DNA from 4 places in the Dryocola baronae genome. Region 1 is predicted to be linked to each of the others. Evidence: predicted binding sites of a transcription regulator. Region 1 holds the regulator's gene; each other region holds the start of a gene.

Region 1 (7,578 bases):
TATCGGTATGACCGTGGTAAGTATCGGCACATCTTTGCCAGAGATGATAGTCGCAGGCTCCGCCGCGCTGCACGGGCAGCTGGATTTAGCCGTCGGTACCGCGCTGGGATCCAATATCACCAACATCATGTTAATTCTTGGGCTTGCGGCGCTTTTACACCCATTTACCGTGAATTCCGATATCCTACGTCGTGAATTGCCCCTAATGTTACTCTTTAGCATCGCTGCGGGACTTTTCCTGTTCGACAGCAGTCTCAGCCGTATTGGCGGCATATTGCTGATTGCGATGGCCGTGTTGTACCTGCTGTTTATCGTCAAGATTGCGCTTCTGGCCGAGCGCCAGGGCCACGACAGCCTGACGCGCGAGCAGGTCGCGGAATTACCCCGCGACGGCAGCCGTTCGGTGGCGTTTCTTTGGCTCGCCGTGGCGCTGATTATTCTGCCCATGGCAACACGCATGGTTATCGACAACGCCACGGTTCTGGCGAACTTTTTCGGCGTAAGCCAGCTGGTTATCGGCCTGACGATAATTTCCGTCGGCACCAGCCTTCCGGAACTGGCGACTACCATAGCCGGTGCCCGTAAGGGCGAAGATGACATTGCCATCGGTAATATTATTGGCTCGAACATTTTTAATATCGCGTTTGTGCTGGGCATTCCAGCGCTGATCGCTCCGGGCGATATTGACCCGCTGGCCTTCGCCCGTGACTACTGGGTGATGTTGGCGGTAAGTGCCATTTTCGCCGTGCTTTGCTGGCGCAAGCCTCGCTCTATCGGCAAGGCGGCGGGCGCTCTGTTAACATGTGGTTTCTTGGTATGGATCGTGGTGCTGTGGTTTGTGGCATCACCAGTCGTGGGATAAAGGGGAAACGGAACTATGTCACAGATAGATTTACAGCCGGGTTTTGACTTTCAACAGGCAGGCAAGGACGTGCTGAACATTGAACGTGAAGGCCTGGCGCAGCTCGATCAATACATTAATGCCGACTTTTCCGAGGCATGTGAAAAGATTTTCTACTGCCCCGGCAAAGTGGTGGTTATGGGAATGGGGAAATCAGGCCATATCGGTAAGAAAATGGCGGCAACCTTCGCCAGTACCGGCACGCCTGCTTTCTTTGTTCATCCTGGCGAAGCGAGCCACGGCGATTTAGGCATGGTCACCGCGCAGGACGTGGTGATTGCGATTTCCAACTCCGGTGAATCCAACGAAATTCTGGCGCTGATCCCCGTTCTTAAACGCCTTCAGGTGCCGCTGATTTGCATGACCGGCCGCCCGGAAAGCGCGATGGGCCGCGCCGCTGATATCCATCTGTGCATCAAAGTCCCGCAGGAAGCCTGCCCGCTGGGCCTTGCGCCAACCACCAGCACCACGGCGACGCTGGTCATGGGCGATGCGCTGGCGGTTGCCCTGCTGAAAGCCCGCGGCTTTACCCAAGAAGATTTCGCACTTTCCCATCCGGGCGGTGCGCTGGGTCGTAAACTGTTATTACGCGTTAACGACATCATGCACACCGGCGATGAAATCCCTCACGTCAGCAAAGAGGCTTCTTTACGCGACGCGCTGCTGGAAATTACCCGTAAAAATATGGGTATGACGGTGATTTGCGATGACCTGATGAAAATCCAGGGTATCTTCACCGATGGCGACCTGCGCCGCGTCTTCGATATGGGCGTTGATTTACACACGCTTAATATCGCGGATGTGATGACCGCAGGCGGCATTCGCGTCCGTCCGGGTACGCTGGCAGTTGATGCCTTAAACCTGATGCAGTCCCGCCATATTACTTCAGTACTGGTTGCCGATGGCGACCAACTGCTCGGTGTGGTACATATGCACGACATGCTGCGCGCAGGCGTGGTTTAACAAAGGATTAGACTTAATGAGTAACCATGAAGCGTCACTCGATACCTGTTATGGGCCGGTGAGTGCTCGCGTGATGGAGCGGGCGGCCAACGTACGCCTGCTTATTCTGGATGTCGACGGCGTGATGTCTGACGGCCTTATCTACATGGGCAACAGCGGCGAAGAGCTGAAGGCCTTTAATGTGCGAGATGGCTACGGCATTCGCTGCGCCCTCACCTCCGGAATCGAAGTCGCTATTATTACCGGTCGCAAAGCCAAGCTGCTTGAAGACCGCTGCGAGACGTTGGGGATTACCCATCTTTATCAGGGCCAATCCGACAAGCTGCTGGCTTTTCGCGATCTGTTGGATAAACTCGCCGTCGCGCCGGAACAGGTGGCCTATATCGGTGATGACCTCATCGACTGGCCGGTGATGGCACAGGTTGGCGTGAGCGTTGCCGTTGCCGACGCCCATCCACTGCTGACGCCGCGCGCGGATTACGTCACACGAATCAACGGTGGGCGCGGAGCGGTACGCGAAGTCTGCGATCTTTTACTCCTTGCGCAGGGGAAGCTTGATGAGGCCAAAGGGCTATCCATATGAGTAAAACAAGGCGTTGGTTTATCATCCTGCTGGCACTGATAGCGCTCGTGCTGATCGGCATTAATCTGGCCGACCAGGATGCCGTGTCGCCCACGACCGTGAACGCTAACGAGCCAACCTATAAAAGCGAACACTCCACCACCGTGGTTTATAACCCTGAAGGGGCGCTGAACTACCGGTTAGTCGCGGAACACGTTGAATATTTCTCAGATACGGCCATTTCCTGGTTCACCAACCCGATAATGACGCAGTACGATGAAAATAAAGTAGCGACCTGGTCATTACGCTCAGATCGCGCCAAACTGACTAATGACCGAATGCTGTATCTGTACGGGAACGTTGTTCTCACGGCGCTGACGCCCGATTCGCAGCTACGCAAAATTACCACAGACAATGCGCAGGTTAACTTGATCACTCAGGATGTTGCGTCTGATGATTTGGTGACGCTGTACGGTACCAGCTTTAACTCCAGCGGCCTGAAAATGCGCGGTAATTTGCGCAGCAAGAACGCCGAGCTGATTGAAAAGGTTAGAACATCCTATGAAATCCAGAATAAACAAACTCAGCCGTAATTTAGTACTGACCAGTACGCTTTTGGCCGCCAGCTTTTCGGCCTTCGCGCTGACCGGTGATACCGATCAGCCGATTCATATTGAATCAGATCAGCAGTCGCTGGATATGCAAAGCAACATCGTTACCTTTACCGGCAACGTGGTCGTCACGCAGGGCAGTATCAAGATCAACGCCGATAAGGTTGTGGTCACGCGTCCGGGCGGCGAGCAGGGCAAAGAAGTGATCGATGGTTACGGTAATCCGGCCACCTTCTATCAGATGCAGGACAGCGGCAAGCCGGTAAAAGGCCACGCTTCCAAGATGCACTATGAGCTGCAAAACGACTTTGTGGTGTTAACCGGGGACGCGTTCCTGGAACAGCTCGACAGCAATATCAAAGGCGACAAGATTACCTATCTGGTCAAAGAACAGAAAATGCAGGCGTTTAGCGAAAAAGGTAAGCGCGTAACCACGATTCTGGTGCCTTCACAATTGCAGAATAAAGACGGCAAGGCGGCACCCGCTCCAGCACCGAAAAAGAGTAACTAATTCGTTATGGCAACTTTAATCGCGAAGAACCTCGCCAAGGCTTATAAAGGCCGCCGCGTGGTGGAAGACGTAAGTCTGACCGTTAAATCCGGCGAAATTGTCGGCCTGCTCGGCCCGAACGGCGCGGGTAAGACCACGACGTTTTATATGGTTGTGGGCATCGTCTCGCGCGATGCGGGCAATATCATTATCGATGATGAAGATATCTCCATGCTGCCGCTGCACGCGCGCGCGCGCCGTGGCATCGGCTATTTGCCGCAGGAAGCTTCCATTTTCCGCCGTCTGAGCGTGTTTGATAACCTGATGGCCGTGCTGCAAATCCGTGACGATCTCACGCCCGAGCAGCGCGACGACCGCGCAAACGAGCTGATGGAAGAGTTCCACATCGAGCATTTGCGTAACAACCTCGGCCAGTCGCTGTCCGGTGGTGAACGCCGTCGCGTGGAAATCGCTCGCGCTTTAGCGGCGAATCCAAAATTTATTCTGCTCGATGAACCTTTTGCGGGCGTTGACCCCATTTCGGTCATCGACATCAAGCGAATTATCGAACACCTGCGCGACAGCGGGCTCGGTGTGCTGATTACTGACCATAACGTACGTGAAACCCTCGCGGTTTGTGAACGCGCTTATATCGTCAGCCAGGGCCACCTAATCGCCCACGGCGCGCCAGCAGAAATTCTGGAAGATGAGCACGTTAAGCGCGTCTATCTGGGCGAAGAGTTCAGACTCTGATAGGGTAGGAAGAATTAAACTGTAGATCTGAGGATACCCGCTCTGAATATGAAGCAAGGTTTGCAGCTTAGGCTTAGCCAACAGCTTGCTATGACTCCCCAGCTGCAACAGGCCATCCGCCTGCTGCAGCTGTCGACGTTGGAGTTACAGCAGGAACTTCAGCAAGCGCTGGAAAGTAACCCACTGCTTGAGCAAACCGACCTGCATGAAGAAATCGACTCCCTCGAAGCGCGCGAAGAAGAAGCGGCGCTGGACACCCGTGAGGCTCTGGAACAAAAAGAGATGCCTGACGAACTCCCGCTGGACGCGAGCTGGGACGAAATCTACACCGCAGGAACCCCTTCCGGCACCGGCACCGACTACATCGACGACGAGCTGCCTGTTTATCAGGGCGAAACCACCCAGTCGCTTCAGGATTACCTGATGTGGCAAGTAGATCTCACTCCTTTTACCGAAACCGACATTGCTATCGCCACGTCCATCGTCGACGCCGTTGACGAAACGGGCTACCTCACCGTACCGCTGGAAGACATTCTGGAAAGCATGGGCAACGACGAGGTCAGCCTTGATGAGATCGAGGCGGTGCTTAAGCGCATTCAGCGTTTCGACCCGGTTGGCGTCGCCGCGCGCGATCTGCGCGACTGCCTGCTGATTCAGCTATCCCAATACGCGAAAGAAACGCCGTGGCTGAGCGAAGCCCGTCTTATCGTAAGCGAGCATCTGGATCTGCTGGCAAACCACGATTTCCGCAGCCTGATGCGCGTCACCCGCCTCAAAGAAGAAGTGCTGAAAGAGGCGATGTGTCTGATTCAATCTCTGGATCCGCGCCCCGGCCAGTCCATCCAAACCGGCGAACCCGAATACGTAATCCCGGACGTGCTGGTCCGTAAAGCACAGGGAAAATGGACCGTGGAGCTCAATTCAGATAGCATTCCACGCCTGAAAATAAACCAGCAGTATGCCGCGCTCGGCACCAGCAGCAGAAGCGACAGCGATTCGCAGTACATCCGCAGCAATCTGCAGGATGCGAAATGGCTGATCAAAAGCCTGGAAAGCCGTAACGATACGCTGCTGCGCGTCAGCCGTTGTATCGTCGAGCAGCAGCAAGGTTTTTTTGAGCACGGCGAAGAACACATGAAGCCGATGGTGCTGGCCGATATCGCGCAGGCGGTGGAAATGCACGAGTCCACCATATCGCGCGTAACGACGCAGAAATATCTGCACAGCCCGCGAGGCATTTTTGAACTGAAGTATTTCTTCTCGAGTCACGTGAATACCGAAGGCGGTGGCGAAGCCTCCTCCACGGCGATTCGCGCGCTGGTGAAGAAGTTAATTGCTGCGGAAAACCCCGCGAAACCTCTTAGCGACAGCAAGTTAACGACTATGCTGTCAGATCAGGGGATCATGGTGGCACGCCGCACTGTTGCGAAGTATCGAGAGTCTTTATCCATACCACCGTCAAACCAGCGTAAGCAGCTGGTGTGACCCAACTGATAAGGAAGACACTATGCAGCTCAACATTACAGGACAAAATGTCGAAATCACCGACGCGTTACGCGATTTTGTGAATGCGAAATTTGCCAAACTGGAGCAGTACTTCGAACGCATTAATCAGGTCTACATTGTGTTAAAAGTGGAAAAAGTCACCCACCTTGCAGATGCGACGCTGCACGTGAACGGGGGTGAGCTGCATGCCAGTGCCGAAGGGCAGGACATGTACGCGGCCATTGATGGCCTGATCGATAAACTGGCTCGCCAGTTAACTAAACATAAAGATAAACTAAAACAACATTGATAATCCGGGTGTCTGTTTACGCCTCGACGGCTCGTTGTCCCAAGGTCAACGGGCCGTTAGCTTAACAGGGTGCTCAGGTGAACTTATGATGAACAACGATTCCGTTCTACAACTTAGTCATGTCCTTAACCAGGAATGTACCCGAAGTGGTGTCCACTGCCAGAGCAAGAAACGCGCTTTGGAAATCATCAGCGAACTGGCTGCAAAACAGCTCGGTCTACCGCCGCAGGTCGTGTTTGAAGCGGTGCTGACACGCGAACGCATGGGGAGTACCGGCATCGGCAATGGTATCGCCATTCCTCACGGGAAACTTGAAGAGGATACCCTGCGCGCCGTGGGGGTGTTCATCCAGCTGGAGACGCCAATCGCCTTTGATGCAATTGATAACCAGCCGGTCGACCTGCTGTTTGCCCTGCTGGTGCCAGCGGATCAGACCAAGACGCATCTGCACACCTTGTCACTGGTGGCTAAACGCCTGGCGGACAAAACCATTTGCCGCCGCCTGCGGGCTGCACTTAGCGACGAAGAGCTTTATCAGATCATTACCGATACCGAAAACGGTAGTGAAAGTGAATAATCTGGCCGCGGTATCGTCTATGCCGCAGCTTGAGAAGTCGGGGGAGTAAAGACATGGTGCTGATGATTGTCAGCGGCCGCTCTGGTTCAGGGAAGTCTGTAGCCTTGCGTGCACTGGAAGATATGGGGTTCTACTGCGTGGATAACCTGCCAGTAGTGCTACTGCCGGAACTGGCAAAAACCCTCGCGGAACGGCAAATCTCGGCGGCGGTCAGCATCGACGTGCGCAACATGCCGGAAAACCCGGAGATTTTCGAGCAGGCGATGACCAATCTGCCTGATACGTTTTCCCCGCAGCTCCTGTTCCTCGACGCGGACCGCAACACGTTGATCCGCCGCTACAGCGACACCCGCCGTTTACACCCGCTTTCAAGCAAGAACCTGTCGCTGGAAAGCGCCATCGATGAAGAAAGCGATCTGCTCGAACCGCTGAAGTCGCGCGCGGATTTGATCATCGACACCTCAGAAATGTCGGTGCACGAGCTGGCTGAAATGCTGCGTACCCGCCTGCTGGGCAAACGCGAACGCGAGCTGACGATGGTCTTTGAATCCTTCGGCTTCAAGCACGGTATTCCCATCGATGCCGATTACGTGTTTGACGTACGCTTCCTGCCGAACCCGCACTGGGACCCGAAACTGCGTCCGATGACCGGTTTGGATCGCCCGGTCGCCGCGTTCCTCGACCGCCACACGGAAGTGCACAATTTTATTTACCAGACGCGCAGCTATCTTGAGCTATGGTTACCGATGCTGGAAACCAACAACCGCAGCTACCTGACCGTAGCCATCGGCTGTACCGGCGGTAAGCACCGTTCGGTTTACATCGCCGAGCAGTTGGCCGACTACTTCCGCTCGCGCGGCAAGAACGTTCAGTCTCGTCACCGTACGCTGGAAAAACGCAAAACATGACCGTAAAACATACCGTTG
Region 2 (7,578 bases), 4.5 Mb from region 1:
GCGGCCTACGCGGCGGAGTTCGGCACGCCGATGATGCGTTCCATGATGCTGGAGTTCCCGGACGATCCGGGCTGCGATTACCTCGACCGCCAGTACATGCTGGGCGAATCCGTAATGGTCGCGCCGGTGTTCAGCGAGGCGGGCGACGTGCAGTTCTACCTGCCGGAAGGCCGCTGGACGCACCTGTTCAGCAACGTGGAGGCAGGCGGCAGCCGCTGGCATAAAGAGAAGCACGATTTCCAGAGCCTGCCGGTCTACGTGCGTGACAACACGCTGTTAGCGCTCGGTAACAACGACCAGAAGCCGGACTACGCGTGGCACGAAGGCACACAGTTCCAGCTGTTTAACCTGGACGACGGACGCGAGGCGGTGTGCGAAGTCCCGGCGGCAGACGGCTCGGTTATCTTCACGCTGAAGGTGAAGCGCGAAGGCAACACGCTAACGGTGCAGGGCGCAGGCCAGGCGAAAGACTGGACGCTGTGCCTGCGCAATATCAGCGGCGTGAAGGGCGTGCAGCAGGGCAAGCACGCGGCGGGCGAGCAGGGCGTTGTGGTGACGCCGGAATCCGCTGAGTCACGTTTGGTCATCGAGCTTTAATTTTCCCCCTCACCCTCACCCTCTCACCCAGGAAAGAGAACCGTATGGTTTTCTCCCTCTCCTGGGGGAGAGGGCCGGGGTGAGGGCATTCCCGCCTTACTCAAAATCTTCCTTACCCCTCGCAATACACATTAACAATCTGTTGTGCTTCCACGGGCTACAATCGCCCTCACTTTTAAAAGGGGATTTGCCACCATGAAAAAATTATTCGCCGTTATGCTGCTGGGCACCGTTGCGCTGTCCGTTACCGCCTGTTCAAGCGACTACGTGATGTCCACCAAGAATGGCGACATGATCGTCACGCACGGCAAACCGGAAATCGACAAAGACACCGGCCTGACGCGCTACACCGACCAGCAGGGCAACGACCGCCAGATTAACAGCAACGAAATCGTGCAGATGATTAAGAAGGACTGATAGCTTTTGGGGGGATAAAACGTATTGCGCTGCGATGCGTAGTGTCGACCTGAAGTTATAGGGTGGATAGGCAGCCGCGCTATCCACCGTTTTTCTATTCCATTCCCAGCTCTTTGAGCTTGCGTGTCAGGGTATTTCGCCCCCAGCCCAGCAGGCGTGCGGCTTCCTGCTTGTGCCCCTGCGTGTGGCGCAGAGCGGTCGTCAGCAAGGTACGCTCCATTTCCGGCTGCGCTTCAGAGAGCAGGTTTTGATGACCGGAACGCAGCGCGCGGTCGGCCCACTGCGCCAGCAGCGTTGCCCAGTGGTCCGGCAGCGTTTGCGTCGTCCCGCTTTCAGGCACGGTCGTTTCAAACAGCTCGCTCGGCAGATCCTGAATCAGCACTTCCTGACCTGCGGCCATAACGGTCAGCCAGCGGCAGGTGTTTTCGAGCTGGCGAACGTTGCCCGGCCACGCCAGACGAGTCAGCGCGTTCTCCGTTTCCGGGTGCAGAAGCTTGGCTTCTACGCCCAGCTCGCGGGCCGCAACCTGTAAGAAGTGGCGAGCCAGACGCGGTATGTCCTCGCGGCGTTCGCGCAGCGGCGGCAGATGCACGCGGATGACGTTCAGGCGGTGGAACAAATCCTCGCGGAATTTCCCTTCCTGCACGCGCAGCTCGAGGTTCTGGTGGGTCGCCGCAATAATACGCACGTCGACTTTCACCGGCGCATAGCCGCCAACGCGATAAAACTGGCCGTCGGCCAGCACGCGCAGCAGGCGGGTTTGCACGTCCAGCGGCATATCGCCGATTTCATCGAGGAACAGCGTGCCGCCGTCGGCCTGTTCAAAGCGCCCCTGGCGAATCTGGTTCGCGCCGGTAAACGCGCCTTTCTCATGGCCAAACAGCTCGGATTCAATCAAATCCTTAGGAATTGCCGCCATGTTCAGTGCAATAAAGGGTGATTTCGCGCGCGGGCTGTGACGATGCAGCGCATGGGCGACCAGCTCTTTACCCGTGCCGGATTCACCGTTGATCAACACGCTGATGGACGAGCGCGACAGCCTGCCGATGATGCGGAAGACATCCTGCATGGCGGGCGCTTCGCCGATGATATCGGTGGTTGGCCCATTCACCTGCACGTTGCGCGGCTGCTGCTGTTCCTGATAGTGGCTGATGGCGCGCTCAACGAGGGCGACGGCCTCGTCGATATCAAACGGCTTGGGCAGGTAGTCGAACGCGCCCTGCTGATAGGCGCTGACCGCCGCGTCCAAATCCGAATGCGCGGTCATTATGATGACCGGAAGCATCGGGTGGCGCTGTTTGATCTGTTTTAGCAGCGCCAGCCCGTCCATGCCCGGCATACGTATGTCGGACAGCAGAACGTCCGGCGTTTTGGTGGCAAGCGCGTCTAAGACCTCCGCGCCGCTCTCAAAGGCGGTACAGATTAAACCTGCTCCGGTCAGCGCGCGTTCCAGCACCCAACGGATGGAGCTATCGTCATCAACGATCCAAACTATCCCTCGTTGCATACAAACCTCTACTTACGAATAGGCAGGTAAACGGAAAACTCGGTATGACCTGGCCAACTGTTGAATTCGATTTTCCCCGAATGCTGATCGATCAGGCTGCGTGCGATGGACAGGCCGAGGCCGGTTCCTCCTTCGCGCCCGCTCACCATCGGGTAGAACAGCGTGTCCTGAAGCGCGGCCGGGATGCCGGGGCCGTTATCTTCAACGTCTATGCGTGCAGTAAGGCGGTAGCGCATACCGTGCAGCGTTAGCTGGAAGGCGGTGCGGGTGCGCAGGACGATTTCGCCCCCGTCGCTGCCCAGCGCCTGCAGCGCATTGCGCACGATATTCAGCAAAACCTGCTCGATTTGGTCCGGATCGTGAGCAAACTCCGGCAGGCTTGGGTCGTAGTCCCGTACCAGCGTGACGTTCCCCGGCAGCTCCATAGAAACCAGCTGCATAACGCGCTCGGTGACTTTATGAATGCTTTCCGTTACGTGCATCCCCGGCTGCTGCGGGCCTAGCAACCTGTCGACCAGATTACGCAGGCGGTCTGCCTGCTCGATAATCACTTTGGTGTATTCCGTCAGCGACGGGTCTGGCAGGGCTTTAGCCAGCAGCTGCGCCGCGCCGCGCAATCCGCCGAGCGGGTTTTTAATCTCGTGTGCAAGCCCGCGAACCAGGTCGCGCGCGGCGATCTGCTGGGCATGCTGAAGCTGTTCCTGGCTTAGGCGACGCTGGTTGTCCATCGGCGCCATTTCCATCAGGATTAACCCATCCGGCAGCCGCTGCGCCGTCAGCGAGAGAATATGGGAACGGCCGTCAATCACCAGCGTGACTTCGTTATCGGTAAATCCCTGGCCTGCAATCAGGCTTTCCTGCATTAAGGCGATGTTCAGCGAGAAATAGCTCAACAGGTCCGGCAGGGGCGTGCCGTAGAGCTTGCGGGAACTTTGGGCCAGCAGCTGCTGCGCCGCCGGGTTCGCGTAATGAACCGCCAGCTCGTCATCCACGAGCAGGATGCTGTTGATTAAGGAATTCAGGATCTGCCCAGCATCGGGCAGCGTGCCAGTTGCCATACAGCAGTCTCCGGGTTATGCACTATGTTGGTGCATTATAGTGGTTGGCGCGTAAAAAGCCTTGCTATTGCTGGTTGTTAGCGGTGAAAAAAGCCCATCCGAAGATGGGCTGAAAGTTTCCACGGCAACAAAATCTTCCACGTCTTTCTTACCGCAGCCGTGTTGGCTGCCTTTGCTCACCCCAGTCACAGAGTTATCTATGCTCCTGGGGATTCGCTCAGTTGCCGCCTTGCTGCGGCAAGAAATCCGCTGAGTATTATTTTTCTTAAACGCTGTAGTACAGCTCAAACTCTACCGGGTGCGGCGTCATGCGCACGCGGTCATTTTCTTCGATACGCAGAGCGATGTAGGCATCGATCGCATCGTCAGTGAATACGCCACCGGCGGTCAGGAATTCGCGGTCCTGGTCCAGCGCGTTGAGTGCTTCTTCCAGAGAGCCTGCAACCTGTGGGATCTCTTTCGCTTCTTCCGGCGGCAGGTCATACAGGTTTTTGTCCATCGCTTCGCCCGGATGGATTTTGTTCTTAATGCCGTCGAGGCCTGCCATCAGCAGCGCCGCGAAGCACAGGTATGGGTTAGCAGCCGGGTCCGGGAAGCGCACTTCAATACGGCGAGCTTTCGGAGAAGCAACCACTGGAATACGGATAGAAGCAGAACGGTTACGGGCAGAGTAAGCCAGCATAACAGGCGCTTCGTAACCCGGGACCAGACGCTTGTAGGAGTTGGTCGTTGGGTTAGACAGGGCGTTGATCGCCTTAGCGTGTTTGATGACGCCGCCGATGTAGTACAGCGCCTGCTCGGACAGACCCGCGTATTTATCACCTGCGAACAGGTTCACGCCGTTCTTGGACAGGGACATGTGGCAGTGCATACCGGAACCGTTATCGCCAAACATTGGTTTTGGCATGAAGGTCGCAGTTTTGCCGTAAGCGTGGGCAACGTTGTGCACGACGTATTTGTAGATCTGAATTTCGTCCGCTTTTTTGGTCATGGTGTTGAAGCGGGTAGCCACTTCGTTCTGACCAGCCGTCGCCACTTCGTGGTGGTGAGCTTCAACAACCAGGCCCATCTGCTCCATGGTCAGACACATCGCAGAACGCAGGTCCTGAGCGGAGTCAACCGGTGGCACCGGGAAGTAGCCGCCTTTTACTGCTGGACGGTGGCCTTTGTTGCCGCCTTCGTATTTGGTGCCGGTGTTCCATGCGCCTTCGATATCATCGATAGCAACGTGGGAGCCGGAGATAGAGCTGCCGAAACGGATATCGTCGAACAGGAAGAACTCTGGTTCTGGCCCGAACAGCACGGTATCAGCAAGACCGGTAGAGCGCAGGTAGTCTTCAGCACGTTTAGCGATGGAGCGCGGGTCGCGGTCATAGCCTTGTAAAGTGCCTGGCTCAAGAATGTCACAACGAATAATCAGGGTAGAGTCAGCGAAGAACGGGTCGATGACGGCGGTAGACGCGTCTGGCATCAGAACCATGTCGGATTCGTTGATGCCTTTCCAGCCGCCAATTGAGGAGCCGTCAAACATTTTGCCTTCTTCGAAGAATTCGGCATTTACCTGATGAGCAGGGATTGTGACGTGCTGTTCTTTACCTTTGGTGTCAGTGAAGCGCAAATCAACAAATTTCACTTCATGCTCATTCAGCATCGTCAAAACGTGTTCAGCGGACATACTTAACTCTCCCGGATTAATCATTGTGTCGTGGCAACGAGGTGTTCTAACTTTCTTAATTTGGCTTTTCGCCCTGATTTCTATAAAGCGAAATCTGTGCCAACTTTTAAATCACCCCAAAAAGGCGTTATCATGCGCGGTATAGTGCAAAAGGGCTGCACCACGATGGATAACTTGCACCAATATAGTGCTTCGGTGTGAAATCTGGGCACCATATTGGTGCAATTTACGTTATGAATCCCTTTTTAGCTCCGTGAAAGCGATCACAAACCCTTACTTTCAGTATTGTTTGTAAAGGTTCTTTGTGATCCTGTTCTGTCCTTCGATTAATACGTGTACAATAACGCGCTATTTCTAATGCCTGAGGCAAAGTTGTGATCGAAAATCTGCGTAACATCGCCATCATCGCGCACGTTGACCATGGTAAAACTACCCTGGTTGATAAGCTGCTGCAGCAATCTGGTACTTTCAGTAACGAACGTGCTGAAGCTACCGAACGCGTGATGGACTCCAACGATTTGGAGAAAGAGCGTGGGATTACCATCCTCGCTAAAAACACCGCTATCAAATGGAATGACTACCGTATCAACATCGTTGATACCCCTGGGCACGCCGACTTCGGTGGTGAAGTTGAACGTGTAATGTCCATGGTAGACTCCGTGCTGCTGGTCGTTGACGCAATGGATGGCCCAATGCCGCAGACGCGCTTCGTAACCAAAAAGGCATTTGCCCATGGTTTGAAGCCAATCGTGGTTATCAACAAAGTCGACCGCCCTGGCGCGCGTCCTGACTGGGTTGTTGATCAGGTCTTCGACCTGTTCGTAAACCTGGAAGCGAGCGACGAGCAGCTCGATTTCCCAATCATCTATGCATCCGCATTGATGGGTATCGCGGGTGACGATCACAATGATATGGCGGAAGACATGACCCCGCTGTACCAGGCGATTGTTGACCACGTTAAAGCACCAAACGTTGACCTCGATGGTCCGTTCCAGATGCAAATCTCCCAGCTTGATTACAACAACTACGTTGGTGTTATCGGCATCGGTCGCATCAAGCGCGGTAAAGTGAAGCCTAACCAGCAGATCACTATCATCGATAGCGAAGGCAAAACCCGTAACGGTAAAGTCGGTAAAGTGCTGACTCACCTCGGTCTGGAGCGTATTGAATCCACCGAAGCCGAAGCTGGCGACATCATCGCGATCACCGGTCTGGGCGAGCTGAACATCTCCGATACGCTTTGCGATACGCAAAACGTAGAAGCGCTGCCAGCGCTGTCCGTTGATGAGCCAACCGTTTCCATGTTCTTCAACGTCAACACCTCTCCGTTCTGTGGTAAAGAAGGTAAATTCGTTACCTCTCGTCAGATCCTTGAGCGTCTGAACAAAGAGCTGGTGCACAACGTTGCGCTGCGCGTTGAAGAAACCGAAGATGCGGACGCGTTCCGTGTATCCGGTCGTGGTGAGCTTCACCTGTCCGTGCTTATCGAAAACATGCGTCGTGAAGGCTTCGAGCTGGCGGTTTCCCGTCCGAAAGTTATCTTCCGTGAAATCGACGGCCGTAAGCAGGAACCTTTCGAAAACGTAACGCTCGATATCGAAGAGCAGCACCAGGGCGCAGTAATGCAGGCTCTTGGTGAGCGTAAAGGCGACCTGAAAAACATGAATCCAGACGGCAAAGGCCGCGTACGTCTTGACTACGTGATCCCAAGCCGTGGCCTGATCGGCTTCCGTAACGAATTCATGACCATGACTTCCGGTACTGGCCTGCTGTACTCCACCTTCAGCCACTATGACGATATCCGTCAGGGCGAAGTTGGCCAGCGTCAGAACGGCGTGCTGATCTCCAACGGCCAGGGTAAAGCGGTTGCGTTTGCTCTGTACGGTCTGCAGGATCGCGGCAAGCTGTTCCTGGGTCACGGTGCTGAAGTTTACGAAGGCCAGATCATCGGTATTCACAGTCGTTCTAACGACCTGACCGTAAACTGCCTGACCGGTAAGAAACTGACGAACATGCGTGCGTCCGGTACCGACGAAGCGACTACCCTGGTTCCCGCTCAGAAAATGACTCTGGAGCAGGCGCTGGAGTTCATCGATGATGACGAACTGGTAGAAGTTACCCCGCTGTCCGTACGTATCCGTAAACGTCACCTGACTGAAAACGACCGCAAACGCGCGGGTCGTGGTAGCAAAGAAGCGTAAGTTTCTTTCCTAAAGTCATACGAAGCCCTGTCTGCAAAGACGGGGCTTTTTTTTGCCTTCTCATCAACAGAACCTCACGAGAGTCGATCCCCGCGATAGTCAAAGCCATCCTTTACCGCTACA
Region 3 (7,578 bases), 670 kb from region 1:
TCCTGGCGGTGTTGGTCCCTATTCTGCTGAGCGTTTACCTTGCGCACCGCAATGCCACGCAGGTATTTCATGACGAACTTGGCCACTACGCCGACCGGGCGCTGATCCGCACCGGCCGGGTTATCGATCAGGCCACCAGCGCAATTACCGATATCAATCAGTTCACGTTCGATACCTGTACGCTTGCACATCTACACGCCATGCGCGGCACCGCGCTGAGGTATCGCTACGTTAAAGAGGTGCTGTTTCAGAAAAACGATACGATTCTCTGCTCCTCCCTCGAGGAGTTCGGCGGGGGCGAAGCCATCGGCAAGCCCGACAGCGTCGGCAAAGAAGGCTACAGCGCCTGGTACGTCAACACCACCGACCTGGGCTTTAAAAGGCCGATGATCTATATCGGCAAAGGTTCGCACATCACCGCCATCGATCCGCTGTCGTTCATCGACGTGATCCCGTATAGCGGCCGCTCGATCAATATCGCGATGATCGGCCTGAACAGCGGGCTGGTTATCGCCACCAACAGCCCTCTTCCGCAGCAAATCTGGAAAGGCCCGCTGGCAAGGGGGCTGACTGAATTTCAGTATCAGGGTTCTGCCTACGTTATCCGCCGTGAAAAAAACCTTGGCCTCGCGATGATCGCCTGGGCGTCGCTTGCGCCGCTCAGCCAGGCCTGGTATCAGCAGCTGCTTATCTGGCTGCCGATTGGCATGGCCGCGAGCCTTGCCGCAGGATGGTACATCACGCGCGTGCTGCGCAGGCTCCAGTCCCCGCGCGCCCGCATCGCCGACGCCATTAAAAATGATGAATTCACCGTGGTGTACCAGCCGATTGTCAATTTGCAAAACGGCGAAAGCGTCGGCGCGGAGGTGCTGCTGCGCTGGATGCAGCCGGACGGCACCTGGCTCAGCCCGGATATTTTCATTCCGCTGGCCGAAGAAAATGGCCTGATTACGCCTATCACCGAGCAGGTCATCGGTAAACTCTTTAGCGAGCTGGGCGACTGGCTGCATAGCCACCCGAATCACCATATTTCGGTTAATCTCGCCCCCTGCGACCTACGCGACAGCCACGTCCTGGAGGTGATTCGCCCGTATCTGGCGCGCTATTTTGTGAAGCCCGAGCAGATTGCCTTTGAAATTACCGAGCGGGGATTCTCCGACCCGAAAGTTACCGGGCCTGTGATCGCGCAGTTCCGCGAGGCGGGCCATCCGCTGTACATCGACGATTTCGGCACCGGCTATTCCAGCCTCAGCTATCTGGAAAAACTGGACGTGGACGTGCTGAAAATCGACAAATCCTTCGTTGACGCGCTGGAGTACATGAAGGTGACGCCGCACATCATCGAAATGGCAAAAACGCTCAATATCGCGATGGTGGCGGAAGGCATCGAAACGGCGGCCAGGCCGCGTGGCTACGCAGCCAAGGCGTGCAGTACGGGCAAGGCTGGCTCTACAGCAAGGCGCTGCCTAAGAAGGAATTTATCGAGTGGATTGCCCGTAACCGCGCCATCGCTAGCTAACGTCTTTCTTCACCCCTAAACGTTTCGCCAGGCGGTGCAAATTCGCCACGTCGAGCTGCAACTGCCGGGCGGTGGACGCCCACTTCCCGCCGTTGGCGTTCAGCGTTTGCAGGATAATTTGCCGCTGGAAGTCGTCGGTTGCGGCGCGCAGGTTTTCCACCTCCGGCACCGCCTTCGTCCCAACGGGAGCTGTTTTTGGCAGCGCGTCGGCCAGTTGGAAATGGTTGGGTTGCAGCAGCAGTTCGCCTTCCGGGTGCCCGGCTCGCGCCAGTACGATAGCGCGATAAATCGCGTGTTCCAGCTCGCGGATGTTCCCCGGCCAGTCGTAGCGGCGCAGTAAATCCCGCGCGCCGTCGCTTAATACGACCTGCCTGAGGTCCATTTTTACCCGGCTTTGCTCGCAGAAAAAACCGGCCAGTAGCGTGATGTCGTCGCCACGCTCGCGCAGAGGCGGGACGTGCAGCGGGAAAACGCTCAGGCGGTGGAACAGGTCGGCGCGAAACTGCCCTTCCAGCACCTGCTGCTTCAGGTCACGATTGGTTGCCGCCAGCACGCGCACGTTGACCCGCTGGCTGCTGTCGTCCCCTACCCGCTGGATATCGCCGTACTGCAACACGCGCAGCAGCTTGGCCTGTAGCGTCAGCGGCAGCTCGCCGATTTCATCGAGAAACAGCGTGCCGTTATCGGCCATTTCAAACTTCCCGGTGCGGTGGTGGATAGCGCCGGTAAATGCCCCTTTGACGTGACCAAACAGCTCGCTTTCCGCCACGCTTTCCGGCAGGGCCGCGCAGTTGAGATACACCAGCGGGTTGGCCGCCCGCGCCGATCCGCCGTGAATCGCCCGCGCCACCAGCTCTTTGCCGACGCCGGTTTCGCCGGTGATAAGCACATTCAGATCCGATCCCGCGACAATGTCGATCTCCTTTTTGAGCTGTTCGATCCCCGTTGAAAGCCCAACCATTTCCGACCCGCTGGCCATCGCGGTAACGGGCACGGCCGCCGCCGCTGGCGTCTGGTTTTCAAGCTGCTCCATCAGCAGGGCGTTATTGAGCGCCCCCGCCGCCAACACGCTGATTAAGCGCAGCTCTTCGTCGCTGAAGTGGTCGAACTGCGCCGGGTCCATGCCGTCGACGGTCAGGGCGCCGATCAGGTTCTGGTCGGCAAACAGCGGCAGGCCGAGGCAGGCGTGCACCTTCAAATCGCCGTGCTGCGGGATCAGGCCGTCGTAGGGGTCGGGCAGCTCGCTGTCCGCCGGGAAGCGCACCACGTCACCGGCGCGGGCTATCGCCTCAAGGCGGGGATGCGCGTCCAGCGCAAAACGCCGCCCGAGCACGTCCTCTGCCAGGCCGTCGATGGCTAACGGGCGGAACTGACGCGCCTCGTAGCGCAGCAGCGCCGTGGCATCACCGCCCAAAAGCTGGCGCAGGGTGCGAATAAGACGGGCAAAACGATCCTGATGGCTGATGCCGCTTTGCAGGTCGATGGCGATATTGGCGAGAGAGGTGATGGACAGGCTCATGGTCAGGCTCCTAAAAGGAATAAACAAGCCTACTCGCGGATAGTCAAAATGACAAACACAAAGTCATTAAGACTATTTTTAGGGTTGTCATTTTGACAGTAAAAATAACGAGATAAATACATAAAGTCATTTAAAACATATAGATAAAAAGTTGGCACGCGAATTGTAATAGGAATAGCACAAAGTCCTTCGTAGGGCGGGTAAGCAAAGCGCCACCCGCCAACCATCAAGGTGGATGGCGCTGCGCTTATCCACCCTACGCGGGGCACACGACTTGTCACATTTATCGAGGTTCAAAATGGCTATTCTGGTTAAAAACAACATTCAGTGGGTTGGGCAACGTGACTGGGAAGTGCGCGATTTTCACGGTACCGAATATAAAACGCTGCGCGGCAGCAGCTATAACAGCTACCTGATCCGCGAAGAAAAAACCGTGCTGATCGATACCGTCGATCACAAGTTTAGCCGCGAGTTCGTGCAGAACCTGGCGCGCGAAATCGATCTCAGCACGCTCGACTACATCATCATCAACCACGCGGAAGAAGACCACGCGGGCGCGCTGTCCGAGCTGATGTCACACATTCCGAATACGCCGATCTACTGCACCGCCAACGGCATCGATTCCATTAACGGCCACCATCATCACCCGGAGTGGAACTTCCACGTGGTGAAAACCGGCGACAGCCTGGACATCGGCAACGGCAAGCAGCTGATCTTCGTTGAAACCCCAATGCTCCACTGGCCGGACAGCATGATGACCTACATGACCGGCGACGCGGTGCTGTTCAGCAACGACGCCTTCGGCCAGCACTACTGCGACGAGCACCTGTTCAACGACGAGGTAGATCAGGGCGAGCTGTTCGAGCAGTGCCAGCGCTACTACGCCAATATCCTCACGCCGTTCAGCCGCCTGGTGACGCCGAAAATCACCGAGATCTTAGGCTTCAACCTGCCGGTCGATATGATCGCTACCTCCCACGGCGTGGTCTGGCGCGACAACCCAACGCAGATCGTCGAGCTGTACCTGAAGTGGGCGGCGGATTATCAGGAAGACCGCATCACGCTGTTCTACGACACCATGTCCAACAACACCCGCATGATGGCGGACGCCATCGCACAGGGCATTACCGAAGTCGATCCGCGCGTGGCGGTGAAAATTTTCAACGTGGCGCGCAGCGATAAAAACGAAATCCTCACCAACGTTTTCCGTTCTAAGGGCGTGCTGGTCGGCACCTCTACCATGAACAACGTGATGATGCCGAAAATCGCCGGTCTGGTGGAAGAGATAACCGGCCTGCGCTTTCGCAATAAGCGCGCCAGCGCCTTTGGCTCCCACGGCTGGAGCGGCGGCGCGGTAGACCGCCTGTCCACCCGTCTGCAGGACGCCGGTTTCGAAATGTCGCTGAGCCTGAAGGCCAAATGGCGCCCGGACGGCGATGCGCTGGAGCTGTGCCGCGCCCACGGTCGCGAAATCGCCCGCCGGTGGGCGTTAACCCCGCTGCCTGCCGCCGCCTCTGCGGTTGAAGCACAGCAGGAAACGGTGGCCGAAGTGACAACCTGCGCCGATCTCGGCCCGCGCATGCAGTGCAGCGTCTGCCAGTGGATTTACGACCCGGCAACCGGCGAACCGATGCAGGACGTGCAGCCCGGCACCGCCTGGAGCGACGTGCCCGATACCTTCCTGTGCCCGGAATGCTCATTGGGTAAGGACGTATTTGACGTGCTGGCAACGGAGGCAAAATGAACGCAGGCATCGTGATTATCGGCTCGGGCTTCGCCGCCCGCCAGCTGGTGAAAAACATCCGCAAGCAGAACGGCGCGGTGCCCATCCGCATGATTGCCGCCGACAGCATGGACGAGTACAACAAGCCCGATCTCAGCCACGTCATCAGCCTGAATCAGCGGGCGGATGAGATGACCCGGCAGCGCGCCGGGGAGTTCGCCGAGCAGTTCAACCTGACGCTGCACGCCAATAGCTGGGTGTCGGATATTGATACCGACCGTCGCCTGGTGAAATGCGGCGAACGGCAGTGGGCCTATGACAAACTGGTGCTGGCGACCGGCTCAAGCGCGGTGCTGCCGCCGATTGCCGGGCGCGAGCTGATGCTGACGCTCAACAGCCAGCAGGAGTATCTCGCCTGTGAGTCCCAGCTTCGCGACGCACGTCGGGTAATGATCCTCGGCGGCGGCCTGATCGGCAGCGAGCTGGCGATGGACTTCTGCCGCGCGGGCAAGCAGGTCGTCGTGGTGGATAACTCCGCCAGCCTGCTCGCCTCGCTGATGCCCGCCGAGGTGAGCAGCCGCCTCCAGCATCGTTTAAACCAGATGGGCGTGGAGCTGCTGTTCAACCAGCGGCTGGAATCGCTGACCAAAACGCCGCAGGGGATTAGCGCCGCGCTGAGCAACGGGCGGATGCTGGGCGTGGATGCGGTAGTTGCGGCCATCGGCCTGCGTCCGAACGTCGGGCTGGCCCAGCACGCCGGGCTCGCGGTAAACCGGGGGATCGTGGTTAATCGTCAGCTGCAAACTTCGGGCGCGAACGTCTATGCGCTGGGCGACTGCGCGGAGATCGACGGCAAAGTTTTGCCGTTCCTGCAGCCGATTCAGTTCAGCGCCATGACGCTCGCTAAAAACCTGCTCGGCGCGCAGGACGGCCTGTCGCTGCCGGCCATGCTGGTGAAGGTGAAAACGCCCGAGCTGCCGCTGCACCTCGCGGGCGAAACCCAGCGCGCCGATTTAAGCTGGCACATCACCGCCGAGCCGCAGGGGCTAATTGCGAAGGGCTACGATGAGGCCCAGCGGCTCAAAGCCTTTATCGTCAGCGAGGCGCATATGAAGCTGGCGTTTGGGCTGCTGCGGGAGCTGGTGCTGTAGGCAGGTTCGGTGGATGGCGCTAGCGCTTATACACCCTACAAATCATCCGGAGCCGTAGGTCGGGTAAGCGTAGCGCCACCCGACATTTATATCTACTCCTCCAACAACGGCACAAACCCGCCGTAAATCATTCGCTTTCCGTCAAAAGGCATTGAACTACCGAACTCTTTCATGCGAGGGTCGGACATCAGCTTCGCGTTCGCCTCGTCGCGCACCTCTTTGGACGGATATTCAATCCAGCTAAAGACAACCTCTTCGTCCTCTTCGGCTTTTACGGCCATGCGGAAATCCGTCTGCTTGCCGTCGGGCACATCATCGGCCCAGCATTCCACGACGCGCAGCGCGCCAAATTCCTTGAACAGCGGAGCCGCTTTCGCAGCCATCTGTCGGTAAGCTTCTTTATTCGCGGCGGGAACCGCCACCACAAAACCATCGACATAATTCATTGTTGACCTCCACGGGATGGGAAGCACGGGCAGATAGTTTCCGCCCGTGATGATTACGCCAGATAAGTGTAGCGGTTAGGGCGGCATACTGCCCGTTTACAGCTTGAGCAGCATTTCATACTGCATGATGGGGTCCTGCCGGTAGCCGCAGCTCAGGTACAGCGGCGCAACCTGCTCGGGAACGGAGCCTGCGGTGGAAAGCCCGGGGAAACGCTCGTGGAGCAGCGTCAGCAGCTTTTTCGCGTGGCCTTTGCCGCGCGCGGCGGTGTCGACGTAAAGCATGCGCAGCTTGGGCTGCTCGCCGGGGATCACCATCGCGTAGGCTACGTCGTCGAGCACGTAGGCTTTGCCCGGGAGCTTGTAAAGCGTTTCCGCCGCGCTCAGCCAGGGCAACCGCAGGCGGCCGTCGGTCATCATTTTTTTCGCCATGACGAGCGGGTCGATTTCCAGCAGCTCGCCGGTCGGGCGAAACAGCGTGGAACCCGTGGCGTGAAAGCCGACCAGCGTTTGCTGAACGCTGAAGCCCATGCGTTTGTAGAGCGCGAGGCCGCTTTCGTTGCCGACAATCACCTCTAGCCACATTTGCCTGTCGCCCCGCTCGCGCGCGTCGTCAATCAGCTGCTGGATGAACAGCCTGCCGTAGCCCTGCCCGCGCAGCTCTGGGCGAATGGCGAAAGCCGCCAGACGGCTGGTTTGCCCACGGCGCGTAATTACCGCCAGCGCTTTTGGCTCGCCGTCCTGCACCCAGACTTTGCTGCCGTTCAGGCTGATATCCTCGGCGCTAAAGCGGGTGGCAAAGGCTTCGCCGTCGATGGTAAAAGGCACCAGATAGCCTTCAAAACAGTGGGAAAGAATGTGGGCGAGCTGGTGGCTGCTCCAGCGTGATGCCGCCTGGCTGATTACGGTTGTCTGCATTGTTTCCTCGCTCTATTTAGGACCGATCCCTGCGCCCAGAAACCATAGCAGCCCGCGGAAAACATTGCGACCTAAGGCACCACGGTCGGCTCAGCGAGCGGCTTTTCCCGGCGGGCCGCAATGCGGAACCACGGCAGGCAAAGCTGGATCAGCGGGCCGATTGCCAGCGCGTAGAGCACGGTGCCGACGCCCAAAGTGCCGCCCATCGCCCAGCCGGCCAACAGCACGGTGACTTCGATGGCGGTACGCACGCTGCGCACCGACCAGCCGGTGCGGGCGTTGATGCCGGTCATCAGGCCGTCGCG
Region 4 (7,578 bases), 650 kb from region 1:
TACTGGTGATACACAGTTTTTGTACCACTAAGGCTATGGAGGCGGGATTTCAGTACTTAACTGATTAATAATTAAGTACTTTAATACAAATTGGTGGGGGCCCTGCCAGCTACATCCCGGCACACACGTCACCTGCTGCGGCTGCTTCCTTCCGGATCTGACCGAGTTCACAAGTTAGTGTTGCGGGAGAACCAACAGGGCCCCCATTGAGAGCGCTAGTTACCTAACGCGCTGGCGCATTATCCATGTTGACCCAGGCAATTGCAAGCCGCCCGCGGTCAGGTGTTGGTTTCTTGCGCAAAGGGCGTTTTTCTTTGCCTCAGCCCGCGCGGCGATTATGCTTAGCAGTGCCGTTTCAAGGAGCTGCTCATGGACAATCACGATTCATTCCCGCACCGGGTTTACCAGATTATTGCCGCGATTCCGGAAGGCCACGTTACGACCTATGGCGACGTTGCTCTGCTGGCGGGATCGCCGCGTGCGGCGCGGCAGGTTGGCGGCGTGTTAAAACGCCTGCCGGAAGGCAGCAAGCTTCCGTGGCATCGCGTCGTTAATCGTCATGGCGTTATTTCACTGACCGGGCCAGATTTACAGCGCCAGCGCGAGGCGTTGCTGTCAGAAGGGATTATGGTTTCCGGGGATGGGCATATCGATATGCAGCGTTACCGCTGGAACTACTGACGACGAAAAGAAAAAGCGCCTCGTGAGAGGCGCTCAGATTGCTGACTTACTGAATTTGAGTCGGTGCTGGTACGGCTGAAGACGGGCTTACCTGGGTCGGTGAAGTCGAAGGCACGGTAGTTACCGCACCGCCGCCAGCCTGAACCGGCACGGCCGTCTGCTGTACTGGAACCAGCGTCAGATCCGCCTTGGTGCCGCCCTGATTGATAACCGGCTTCACGGTATCGGTGATAAACACCAGCTTATCGTTCACGGTAATCGCCGCGCTCAGGATAATGCGCGCGTTAGGCTGAACGTCGGACGGATTAAACGGTAGCACAAAGCTAAACGGCGCCTGTTTACCATCGGTACGAGTAGCCTTCTGTGCCAGAACTTTAGACGGTGCATCGGCGAGCGACGCGTCTGACAGGGTGACGGTTAATACCGCATCCGGTGGCAGCGCAACACGCTGACGAATCCACGCCGTACCGGTCACAGAGGGCTGTGCGATGGTCGACTGGGTTGAAGCACTCGACGTTGACGCAGCTGGCGCAGGCGTTGGGATATCTGCAGATTTCTGCGCGCACCCGGCCATAGCAACCGCGACGGCCAAACCACTTAACATGTGCACAATTTTCATTGATTAGTTCTCCTTATTATCAATGCATCCGTGGGCGCTGTGTCCCACAAGTAAGAGTGGTTAAAACATGCTTATCACGCTAAGTGTGGCACATATCACTGAATTCTGCCTGGAACGGCATGAATTATCAGGTCGGGCCAGTACTCGATTGATGTTGATATGATGTTATAATCAGGCCAGTTATGCGCAAATTCCCCCATTATCGAGGACGTTCTATGAGTCAGGCGCTCAGTAATTTATTGGCATTACTCAATCTGGAAAAGATTGAAGAAGGGCTATTTCGCGGCCAGAGCGAGGACTTAGGTTTACGCCAGGTATTCGGCGGGCAGGTAGTGGGACAGGCGCTTTACGCCGCCAAAGAGACCGTACCGGCAGACAGGCTGGTGCACTCTTTCCACAGCTATTTCCTCCGGCCTGGCGACAGCCAGAAGCCTATCGTTTACGACGTCGAAACCCTGCGCGACGGCAACAGCTTCAGCGCCCGCCGCGTGGCCGCCGTGCAAAACGGCAAGCCTATTTTTTATATGACCGCCTCTTTCCAGGCACCGGAATCGGGCTTTGAGCATCAAAAAGCCATGCCGCAGGCACCTTCCCCGGACGGTCTGATTTCAGAAACCGATATCGCACGCTCCGTCGAGAAGTTCCTCCCGCCGCAGGTAAAAGAAAAGTTTCTGTGCGAGAAGCCGCTGGAGATTCGGCCGGTGGAGTTCCATAACCCGCTTAAGGGGCATAAGGCGGAGCCAACCCGCCAGGTGTGGCTGCGCGCCAACGGTAAAATGCCGGACGATCTGCGCGTGCATCAGTATCTGCTCGGCTACGCGTCGGACTTTAACTTCCTGCCAACCGCCCTTCAGCCGCACGGCATTGGTTTCCTGGAGCCGGGCATGCAGGTCGCGACCATCGACCATTCGATGTGGTTCCATCGTCCGTTTGATATGAACGAATGGCTGCTGTACAGCGTGGAGAGCACCTCGGCGTCAAGCGCGCGCGGCTTTGTGCGCGGCGAGTTTTATACTCAGGACGGCGTGCTGGTGGCTTCGACGGTTCAGGAAGGGGTTATGCGCAAGCGTAGCTAGAGCGACGTTCAGGACGCCCTCACCCCGGCCCTCTCCCCCAGGAGAGGGAGAAGATCCCCTCGCCCCTTTGGGGAGAGGGTTAGGGTGAGGGGAATATATTAAGCGTTGTAAGCGTTCTCGCCGTGGCTGTTGACGTCCAGCCCTTCGCGCTCCTGCTCTTCCGGCACGCGCAGCCCGACGGTCAGGTCAGCGATTTTGAAGCCGATGAAGGCGACAACCGCAGACCAAACGATAGTCAGACCGATACTTTCCAACTGCACCAGCACCTGATGGCCCATGGTCACGCCTTCCGCGTAGCCAACGCCGCCCAGGGAAGTCGCGGCGAAGATGCCGGTCATGATACAGCCTACGATGCCGCACACGCCGTGCACGCCGAATACGTCACAGGGGTCATCCACGCGCAGCCATTTCTTCAGCAGCGTCACGCCCCACAGGCCCGCCAGGCCTGCCGCCACGCCAACAATCAGCGCCCCGCCAACGCCGACGTAACCACAGGCTGGCGTAATGCCGACCAGGCCCGCGATAGCGCCGGAACATGCGCCCAACAGAGAAGGTTTACCGCGCAGCGTCCATTCACCGAAGATCCAGCCGAGCACCGCCGCCGCCGTAGCAACAACCGTGTTAACAAAGGCCAGCGCGGCGATTTCATTTGCCGAGCTTGCTGAACCGGCGTTAAAGCCGAACCAGCCGAAGTACAGGATGGCCGTGCCGGTAAAGACCATCGGCAGGTTGTGCGGCTTGAAGGCCTCTTTGCCGTAGCCCACACGTTTGCCCACCAGGTAAGCGCCCACCAGCCCTGCAACGGCGGCGTTAATGTGCACCACCGTGCCGCCCGCGAAGTCCATCGCACCGTGCGTGCCCAGCAGACCGCCGCCCCAGACCATGTGCGCAATCGGCACGTAGGAGAGCGTCAGCCAGACCAGCACGAAAATCAGCACCGCAGAGAATTTGATACGTTCCGCCAGCGCGCCGACGATCAGCCCAACGGTGATACAGGCGAACGAGCCCTGGAACGCCACGTGAATGTACTGGTAGAAAGAGCCCATCAGCGCTTTGAGTTCGATATTTTTCAACATCACCCAGTCGAAGTTACCGAAGAAGCTGCCGCCGGTGCCGAAGGCCAGCGAGTAGCCGTAAACCACCCACAGCACGCAGACCAGCGAGAAGGTTACCGCCACCTGAGTCAGCATAGAAAGCACGTTCTTGGAGCGGATCAGGCCGCCGTAGAACAGCGCGAGGCCAGGGATAGTCATAAACAGCACCAACGCGGTGCAAATCATCATAAAGGCGTTGTCTGCTTTATCAGCAACAGCCGGGGCCGCCATAGCGATGGATGGCGCAACGGCCAGAGCTACGACGCCTAACGCAGAGGCTAATTTCTTCATTTTTTCTATCCCTTTCACGATGGGGGAGGCGTTACAGTGCCGCTTCGTCGGCTTCGCCGGTACGAATACGAATGACACGTTGCAGTTCGGCAACGAAAATTTTGCCGTCACCAATTTTGCCGGTGTAGGCCGCTTTGCTAATGACATCAATCACTTCGTCTAGCTGGTCATCGGCAATAGCGACGTCAATTTTCACTTTTGGCAGGAAATTCACGCTGTATTCCGCGCCGCGGTACAGCTCTGCATGGCCCTTCTGGCGACCGAAGCCCTTCACTTCCGTCACGGTCAGCCCCTGAATGCCGATAGAAGACAGTGCTTCACGAACGTCTTCGAGTTTGAACGGTTTGATTACCACGGTAACCAGCTTCATAGATTTCCCTCCAGTCAGACAATGGGTGATGGCACAGCTTCACGCAGGGAATAAAGCAAGCCCCGTGCCAGAAATGGAAAACGGGCTATTTTCAGCGTCTTAATCAACGGCGTTGCGGGGTTGTTCGAGAAAGAAAAAGCGTGACGGGGATTCAGAATGTTCCTGGAAAGAAAAAACGCACCATGCTGGTGCAGGGCGCGTTTCGAGTTTGCACCAATGGCGATCTCCACCGGTATTATGTGTCTTTATTGCCTGCTGCTGGTGCATCAGGCGATAAGCGATTCCTCGCGCGTGGCGGCGGCCAGCTCTTCGCCCGCGAGCTGAAGCTGATACATCTGCCAGTAGCGCCCTTCTGCCGCCAGAAGTTCGCCGTGCGTGCCGCGCTCAACGGCCTGACCGCGATGCAGCACCAGGATGGTGTCCGCGTCGGTAATGGTCGACAGGCGGTGGGCGATGACCACAAGCGTCGTGTGTTCGCGCACGGCGGCCAGCGCCTGCTGAATCGCCTGCTCGGTGCCGGAGTCGATGTTGGCGGTGGCCTCGTCCAGAATCAGAATCTGCGGGGCATCCACCAGTACGCGGGCCAGCGCCAGCAGCTGCTTTTGCCCAACGGACAGGTTGTTGCCCTGTTCGCCCAGACGGGTGTGAATACCGTCAACCATCGTGCGCGCCAGATCGGCGAGCTGCACGGTTTCCAGCGCCTGCCACACGGCTTCTTCGCTGATGTCACGCCCAAGCGTTACGTTGGTGAAGAATGAATCCGCCATCACCACCGGGTCCTGCTGCACCATCGCAACGCCTCGGCGCAGCGTACCGTGGCTGAGCGTGTCCAGCGGACGCCCGTCGAGGCGGATCTCGCCGCGAGTCAGCGGGTAATAACCCATCAGCAGGTTGGCCAGCGTGCTTTTGCCGCTGCCCGTGTGGCCCACCAGCGCCACAAAGCTGCGCGACGGGACTTCAAGATTGATGTCCTGAAGTACCAGCCGGTCGCCACGATAGGCGAACGAGACGTTATCTACCGAAATGTGACCGCTTTCCAGCGGGCGCTCGTCGTGGCCGTAGTCCTGGCGTTTGCCGTCCATCAGCTCAAAAACGCGCTCGCCGGCGACCACCGCCTGTTGCAGCATTGACTGCTGGGTGGTCAGCTCGATGAGCGGCTCGTTCAGGCGGCCAAGGTAGTTGATGAACGCGTAAAGCACGCCCACCTCAATCGTGCCGACCGAGGTAAAGCCAAACAGCATTAGCAGCCCGCACAGCACCAGCGCGGAGAACAGGCTGAGCAACGGGCGCAGCAGGAAACCGTCCAGCCGCAGCGTTTGCATTCGCGCAAGGTAGTGCGAAAGGCTCGCCTCCCCCATGCGTTCGCCAAAGCGCGCCTGCTGGCGGAACTGCTGGATCACGCCCATGCCGTTGATCACTTCGTTAAAGCCGTCGTTGATATCCGCCAGATAGCTGCGCACGCGGCGCACGATCGGCGTGCTGTAGCGCTGGTAGATCACCATCACGATCAGCACCGCCGGGAAGATGGTGATGGCGACGAGCGCCATGCGCCAGTCGAGGCTGAACATTGCCACCAGCATCGCGCCGATCAGCGCCGCGCTTCGCAGTACGGTCGCAACAACCGTCACGTACAGATCGCGGATCACTTCCGTGTCGTTGGTGACGCGGGAAATTAGCTGCCCGACAGGCTGGGTATCGAAGGCGCTCAGCGGCTGGCGCAGGGCGGCGTCCATTACGTCGGTTCGCAGCTTCTGCACCACGCCAACGGCGGCTTGGTTAAACAGCAGCGCCTGCCAGTAGTGCAGACCGGCGGCGGTTATCGACAGCAGCAGGTAGGCCGTGGCAAGCCCGGCCACCAGCGCAATCGGCATACGGTTCTGCGAAACCATGTTATCGATGAAGTAGCTAACGAGGATCGGGCCGGTGACCTCCGCCGCCGCCGCAATCCACAGCATAACGACCGCGCCCGCGAGCGGCTTGCGCCACGGCGAGCCGTAGGCCAGCAGGCGTTTAATCGTCGGCCACTGCTTCTGTAACTTACGCATTGGCTTGCTCCTCTTCGCTAGCCGCTTCCGGCGCGTCGTCAAGCGCTGCCTCTAACTGCTGATAGCGATACATGTCGCGATACCATCCCGGCTGGGAGGCCAGCGCCTCGTGGTTGCCACGCTGCACAACGTGCCCGTGCTGCATCACCAGAATTTCGCTGGCTTCCGTCAGCGCCGACAGACGGTGCGCGCTGATAATCACCGTGCGGTTTTCACCCCACTGGCGCAGGTTGTGCAGGATCTGGTGCTCGGTGCGCCCGTCCACCGCCGACAGCGCGTCGTCGAGGATGAGGATTTCCGCATCCAGCAGCAGCGCGCGGGCGATGGAAATACGCTGTTTCTGGCCGCCGGAGAGCATAACGCCGCGCTCGCCAACTTCCGTTTCGTAGCCCTGCGGCAGGCGCAGAATGTCCTCATGAACGCTTGCCAGGCGGGCAACGTGTTCGATTTCCTGCTGGGTCGCGTTTGGCTTGCCCAGCGCAATGTTGTTCGCCACCGTATCGGAGAACAGGAACGGCGTCTGGTTAACGACCGCAAGGCGGCTGCGCCAGGCGTCGAGCTGCATCTGCACCAGCGGAATATCGTGGAAACGGATGTCGCCCTGGTCGATATCAAAATGACGCTGTAACAATGACAGGATGGTGCTTTTACCGGCGCCCGTTGGGCCACACAGCCCGAGCATGCCGCCAGGTTTTAGCGTGAAGCTCACGTTTTCAAGGGTGGGCTGCGCCGTTTGCGGATAGTGGAACAGGCGAATATTCGCCTGCAACGTGCCGCGCCCCTGCGGCGCAACTTTATCGCCATCCTTCACGGACGGCGCTTCTTCCAGCATGCTGCGGATGCGGCTGTACGCCGCGCTGCCGCGCTCGACGATGTTAAACATCCACGCCAGCGCCAGCATCGGCCAGATCATCAGGCCAAGATACATCACGAAGCTGGTAAGCTGCCCGAGCGTTAAGGTGCCCTGCATGACCATCCAGCTGCCGCCGCCCACCGCCAGCAGGTTTGCGGTGCCGATGGCGATATAGATTGTTGGGTCAAAACGGGCGTCCACGCGGGCGACGCGCATGTTTTTTGCCCCGGCGTCCTGCGCCTCGGAGGCAAATAGCGCCGACTGGCGATCTTCCAGGCCAAACGCTTTGATCATGCGGATGCTGGTCAGGCTTTCCTGGGTACGGTCGTTGAGCGTGGAAAACGCCGCCTGGGCCAGTTTAAAGCGCTGGTGGAGCTGGTCGCCGTAGCGTTTGATCACCAGCGCCATTACCGGCATCGGCAGCAGCGCCAGCAGGGTGAGCTGCCAGCTAATCTGCGTTGACATAACGATCAGCACCGCGCAGCCCATCACCAGGGAATCCACTAGCGTCAGCACGCCCTCGCCCGCCGCAAAGACCACGCGGTCAAC

The links. The regulator sigma-54, encoded in region 1, starts transcription at its own class of promoters, with help from an activator protein. The targets are predictions, from matches to a motif close to GTTGGCACANNTTTCGCTNT.
Region 2: a site for sigma-54 is predicted at 5,339-5,358, ahead of glnA (glutamate--ammonia ligase). Genes of this name have one in related genera too.
Region 3: a site for sigma-54 is predicted at 3,189-3,208, ahead of norV (anaerobic nitric oxide reductase flavorubredoxin). Genes of this name have one in related genera too.
Region 4: a site for sigma-54 is predicted at 4,184-4,203, ahead of glnK (P-II family nitrogen regulator). Genes of this name have one in related genera too.

The regions. Positions count from the first base shown of each region.
Region 1 covers NZ_JBINNY010000001.1:4,503,491-4,511,068, forward strand. The annotation lists gene ACSPHG_RS21245 (calcium/sodium antiporter) at 1-862, shown strand, start outside; gene kdsD (arabinose-5-phosphate isomerase KdsD) at 878-1,864, shown strand; gene kdsC (3-deoxy-manno-octulosonate-8-phosphatase KdsC) at 1,881-2,447, shown strand; gene lptC (LPS export ABC transporter periplasmic protein LptC) at 2,444-3,019, shown strand; gene lptA (lipopolysaccharide ABC transporter substrate-binding protein LptA) at 2,988-3,548, shown strand; gene lptB (LPS export ABC transporter ATP-binding protein) at 3,555-4,280, shown strand; gene rpoN (RNA polymerase factor sigma-54) at 4,329-5,765, shown strand; gene hpf (ribosome hibernation promoting factor) at 5,788-6,075, shown strand; gene ptsN (PTS IIA-like nitrogen regulatory protein PtsN) at 6,161-6,652, shown strand; gene rapZ (RNase adapter RapZ) at 6,706-7,560, shown strand; gene npr (PTS phosphocarrier protein NPr) at 7,557-7,578, shown strand, end outside.
Region 2 covers NZ_JBINNY010000001.1:36,927-44,504, forward strand. The annotation lists gene yicI (alpha-xylosidase) at 1-597, shown strand, start outside; gene ACSPHG_RS00180 (YgdI/YgdR family lipoprotein) at 793-1,014, shown strand; gene glnG (nitrogen regulation protein NR(I)) at 1,109-2,521, opposite strand; gene glnL (nitrogen regulation protein NR(II)) at 2,530-3,579, opposite strand; gene glnA (glutamate--ammonia ligase) at 3,845-5,254, opposite strand; gene typA (ribosome-dependent GTPase TypA) at 5,629-7,455, shown strand.
Region 3 covers NZ_JBINNY010000001.1:3,831,790-3,839,367, forward strand. The annotation lists gene ACSPHG_RS18190 (EAL domain-containing protein) at 1-1,538, shown strand, start outside; gene norR (nitric oxide reductase transcriptional regulator NorR) at 1,512-3,038, opposite strand; gene norV (anaerobic nitric oxide reductase flavorubredoxin) at 3,337-4,782, shown strand; gene norW (NADH:flavorubredoxin reductase NorW) at 4,779-5,912, shown strand; gene ACSPHG_RS18210 (DUF1428 domain-containing protein) at 6,005-6,358, opposite strand; gene ACSPHG_RS18215 (GNAT family N-acetyltransferase) at 6,455-7,273, opposite strand; gene yczE (membrane protein YczE) at 7,345-7,578, opposite strand, start outside.
Region 4 covers NZ_JBINNY010000001.1:3,849,625-3,857,202, forward strand. The annotation lists RNA gene ffs (signal recognition particle sRNA small type) at 101-197, opposite strand; gene ACSPHG_RS18275 (MGMT family protein) at 370-681, shown strand; gene ACSPHG_RS18280 (YbaY family lipoprotein) at 728-1,300, opposite strand; gene tesB (acyl-CoA thioesterase II) at 1,516-2,376, shown strand; gene amtB (ammonium transporter AmtB) at 2,475-3,761, opposite strand; gene glnK (P-II family nitrogen regulator) at 3,793-4,131, opposite strand; gene ACSPHG_RS18300 (SmdB family multidrug efflux ABC transporter permease/ATP-binding protein) at 4,398-6,176, opposite strand; gene ACSPHG_RS18305 (SmdA family multidrug ABC transporter permease/ATP-binding protein) at 6,169-7,578, opposite strand, start outside.